Regions from separate parts of the Bacillus sp. KNSH39 genome, predicted to be linked through region 1. Evidence: a T-box and tRNA genes for the amino acid it is inferred to sense, from the RefSeq annotation. Region 1 holds a T-box; the other holds one or more tRNA genes.
What was found. The T-box of region 1 lies ahead of ileS (isoleucine--tRNA ligase). A T-box ahead of a tRNA ligase gene usually reads a tRNA of that ligase, here a tRNA-Ile.

Region 1 (2,478 bases):
TATTTTCAAATGGGTAATGATATTGTGCAAATGGCATAGAACCACTATCAAACCAAACATCAATCACTTCTGGTGTACGATTCATTGTGCCTCCGCATTTCCCGCAGCAGACTTGCACTTCATCTACATAAGGCTTATGCAATTCCAAATCTTCTGGTGTTTCTTTCGTACTATTCTTTCTTAATTCGGCAATGCTTTTCGGTGCGAACTGATGATCACAACTTTCACATTCCCATACATTCAATGGCGTTCCCCAATATCTATTTCGGCTAATATTCCAGTCCACCATATTTTCTAAAAACTTACCAAAGCGCCCATGTTTCATATGATCCGGATACCAAGTAACAGAATCATTATTTTGTAAAAATGTATCTTTAATTGCAGTTGTTCGGATTAACCAACTTTCTCCTGCATAATAAAGTAGTGGTGAATCACAACGCCAGCAATGCGGATAGCTATGTTCATATTTTTCTTTATGATACAGTAAACCTTCCTTCGCTAAATAACGAACGATATCCACGTCACAATCTTTTACAAATTTCCCTTTCAAAAATGGTACTGCCTCTGTATACTCACCTTTTTCATCTACAACGTGCAAGAATGACAATCCTTCACTTTGAACAACTCTATAATCGTCCTCTCCATATGCTGGAGCAATATGAACAAGTCCTGTACCACTATCTCCCGTTACAAAATCTGCTGCAATAACGCGGTAACCATTTGTAACTTCTTTCATCGGAAATGGCGCTGTATAAGATGTGTTTAATAATTCTTCGCCTTTATGAACAGATAATACTTCATAGTTCTCTTTTAATACTTCTTGTACACGTTCTTTCGCAACAATGTATACATGACTTTCTTGTTTTGCTTTAACGTATTCCATATTTGGATGGACAGCAAGCGCAACGTTTGCTGGAAGTGTCCAAGGTGTCGTTGTCCAACCTAAGAAATACTCATTTTCACTATCTTTCACTTTAAACTTCACAGTTGCACTTAAATCTTTTACTGTTTTATACCCTTGCGCAACCTCATGTGAGCTCAATGAGGTTTGGCAGCTTGGGCAGTATGGTGAAACTCTATGTCCTTTATATAACAATCCTTTTTCATGAATTGTCCCCAAAATATGCCATACACTTTCGATATATGGATTCTTTAAAGTTACATATGGATCATCCATATCTACCCAATAACCAATACTTTCAGTGAATTCGCGCCACTGCTTCTCATATGTGAAAACACTCTCTTTACACTTTTGAATAAATGGTTCAATGCCATATTCTTCGATCTCATGTTTACCAGAAATACCAAGTTGCTTCTCAACGCCTAATTCTACAGGTAAACCATGTGTATCCCATCCTGCTTTTCTTAACACTTTATAACCAGCCATCGTTTTATATCTTGCTACTAAGTCTTTAATTGTTCGTCCAAGTGCATGACCTACATGCGGTAGTCCGTTCGCCGTTGGTGGTCCTTCATAAAATACGAAAGACTGTGCGCCTTCTCGATTCTGAATTGATTGTTCGAAAATATTTTGTTCGTTCCACTGTTTGCGAATTCGCATTTCTCTTCCTACAGCTGATTCTTTTACATCTACTTTTTCCATATACAATCACTCCTTTGAATATTTTAAAGCACACAAAAAACCCGTCCCTATAAAGTAGGGACGGGTTTACCCGCGATACCACCCTAATTCTATTAGCTTTTTCACTAATAGCACTTAGCAACATACTATCATACGTGTTCTTTGTAACGGTAGACATCCGTCCGGGCTTACTTACTTTCAGCCTCGGCTCCTCGGAGATGATTTTCAAATAACGTCTGCACACCGGCTTTCAGCAATATACCGGCTCTCTGGAGAACAGCTCACTATTTTACTCTTTCTCGTCTTCAGATTTGTATACTTTGTTAAAAGTTATTTTATGCCATTTAGCAACTAATTGTCAACTAATTCAAAATATATCCTTATCTTTTTCCCCTATTCTTATACAATTACTTTTCAAACTCTCGCAATGCTGCTAAATTTTCATCATCCTCAATAAGTTCAGCAAAGAATCCCGATTCATCCTCACGAAGGACAAATTCAAGCTCTTCCTTCGCCTCTTCATTTCTATTTAACTGTGCTAAATAACAAGCTCGATCATATCTTGCTAACAAATCACTCGCGTCAATTATTAATACTTCATTTGTTATTTTTTCTGCCTTTATCGTTTGGCCGGCACCATGATATGAAGATGCTAAAGAAAGAAGAATTGCTGTTTCATTTGGATGATGTATAGAAGCATTTTCTAATACATGAATTGCCTCTTCAAACCTTTCTTGACTTTGATATATTTCTCCTAAAGCAAGAAATGCTCTACTTACAAACGGTGTTTGCTCTGTTAATTGTAAGATAATCTTTTCTGCTTTTCTTTCTTCCCTTGCTTTAAAGAATACTTGTGCTTGCAGAAGAAGAGTATCATAATCATCTGGTAGTTCTCG
Region 2 (2,478 bases), on a different contig from region 1:
GCGCGCAGGTGGTTTCTTAAGTCTGATGTGAAAGCCCACGGCTCAACCGTGGAGGGTCATTGGAAACTGGGAGACTTGAGTGCAGAAGAGGAAAGTGGAATTCCATGTGTAGCGGTGAAATGCGTAGAGATATGGAGGAACACCAGTGGCGAAGGCGACTTTCTGGTCTGTAACTGACACTGAGGCGCGAAAGCGTGGGGAGCAAACAGGATTAGATACCCTGGTAGTCCACGCCGTAAACGATGAGTGCTAAGTGTTAGAGGGTTTCCGCCCTTTAGTGCTGAAGTTAACGCATTAAGCACTCCGCCTGGGGAGTACGGCCGCAAGGCTGAAACTCAAAGGAATTGACGGGGGCCCGCACAAGCGGTGGAGCATGTGGTTTAATTCGAAGCAACGCGAAGAACCTTACCAGGTCTTGACATCCTCTGAAAACCCTAGAGATAGGGCTTCTCCTTCGGGAGCAGAGTGACAGGTGGTGCATGGTTGTCGTCAGCTCGTGTCGTGAGATGTTGGGTTAAGTCCCGCAACGAGCGCAACCCTTGATCTTAGTTGCCATCATTAAGTTGGGCACTCTAAGGTGACTGCCGGTGACAAACCGGAGGAAGGTGGGGATGACGTCAAATCATCATGCCCCTTATGACCTGGGCTACACACGTGCTACAATGGACGGTACAAAGAGCTGCAAGACCGCGAGGTGGAGCTAATCTCATAAAACCGTTCTCAGTTCGGATTGTAGGCTGCAACTCGCCTACATGAAGCTGGAATCGCTAGTAATCGCGGATCAGCATGCCGCGGTGAATACGTTCCCGGGCCTTGTACACACCGCCCGTCACACCACGAGAGTTTGTAACACCCGAAGTCGGTGGGGTAACCTTTTTGGAGCCAGCCGCCTAAGGTGGGACAGATGATTGGGGTGAAGTCGTAACAAGGTAGCCGTATCGGAAGGTGCGGCTGGATCACCTCCTTTCTATGGAGAATTGATAAGCGCTGCTTATCAATATAAGTTTCCGTGTTTCGTTTTCGTTTAGTTTTGAGAGTTCAATTCAGTATTGACTCTTAAATGAGGATATGATATAAATAAATCCTGCAATTTGTATGGGCCTATAGCTCAGCTGGTTAGAGCGCACGCCTGATAAGCGTGAGGTCGATGGTTCGAGTCCATTTAGGCCCACCATACATTTTGGGGCCTTAGCTCAGCTGGGAGAGCGCCTGCCTTGCACGCAGGAGGTCAGCGGTTCGATCCCGCTAGGCTCCACCAAAAAGCTATTTTAAATAGCAAATGGTATGTTCTTTGAAAACTAGATAACAGTGTAGCTCATATTTTTTAATTTTTAGTTTGGTTAAGTTAGAAAGGGCGCACGGTGGATGCCTTGACACTAGGAGTCGATGAAGGACGGGACTAACGCCGATATGCTTCGGGGAGCTGTAAGTAAGCTTTGATCCGAAGATTTCCGAATGGGGAAACCCACCATACGTAATGGTATGGTATCCTTATCTGAATACATAGGGTAAGGAAGACAGACCCAGGGAACTGAAACATCTAAGTACCTGGAGGAAGAGAAAGCAAATGCGATTTCCTGAGTAGCGGCGAGCGAAACGGAACATAGCCCAAACCAAGAGGCTTGCCTCTTGGGGTTGTAGGACATTCTATACGGAGTTACAAAGGAACGAGGTAGACGAAGCGACCTGGAAAGGTCCGTCGTAGAGGGTAACAACCCCGTAGTCGAAACTTCGTTCTCTCTTGAATGTATCCTGAGTACGGCGGAACACGTGAAATTCCGTCGGAATCTGGGAGGACCATCTCCCAAGGCTAAATACTCCCTAGTGATCGATAGTGAACCAGTACCGTGAGGGAAAGGTGAAAAGCACCCCGGAAGGGGAGTGAAAGAGATCCTGAAACCGTGTGCCTACAAATAGTCAGAGCCCGTTAACGGGTGATGGCGTGCCTTTTGTAGAATGAACCGGCGAGTTACGATCCCGTGCGAGGTTAAGCTGAAGAGGCGGAGCCGCAGCGAAAGCGAGTCTGAATAGGGCGTTTAGTACGTGGTCGTAGACCCGAAACCAGGTGATCTACCCATGTCCAGGGTGAAGTTCAGGTAACACTGAATGGAGGCCCGAACCCACGCACGTTGAAAAGTGCGGGGATGAGGTGTGGGTAGCGGAGAAATTCCAATCGAACCTGGAGATAGCTGGTTCTCCCCGAAATAGCTTTAGGGCTAGCCTTAAGTGTAAGAGTCTTGGAGGTAGAGCACTGATTGGACTAGGGGTCCTCATCGGATTACCGAATTCAGTCAAACTCCGAATGCCAATGACTTATCCTTAGGAGTCAGACTGCGAGTGATAAGATCCGTAGTCAAAAGGGAAACAGCCCAGACCGCCAGCTAAGGTCCCAAAGTGTGTATTAAGTGGAAAAGGATGTGGAGTTGCTTAGACAACTAGGATGTTGGCTTAGAAGCAGCCACCATTTAAAGAGTGCGT

Region 2: it encodes a tRNA-Ile, which carries the amino acid that the T-box ahead of ileS (isoleucine--tRNA ligase) is inferred to sense. The anticodon was not compared.

The regions. Positions count from the first base shown of each region.
Region 1 is NZ_JBQXYO010000001.1:557,738-560,215, reverse strand. Features, by position in the region: gene ileS (isoleucine--tRNA ligase) at 1-1,603, opposite strand, end outside; T-box leader at 1,657-1,897, opposite strand; gene ACUL40_RS02855 (bacteriocin-processing peptidase family protein) at 1,990-2,478, opposite strand, start outside.
Region 2 is NZ_JBQXYO010000002.1:1,948-4,425, reverse strand. Features, by position in the region: rRNA gene ACUL40_RS27940 (16S ribosomal RNA) at 1-967, shown strand, start outside; tRNA gene ACUL40_RS27935 (tRNA-Ile) at 1,098-1,174, shown strand; tRNA gene ACUL40_RS27930 (tRNA-Ala) at 1,183-1,258, shown strand; rRNA gene ACUL40_RS27925 (23S ribosomal RNA) at 1,339-2,478, shown strand, end outside.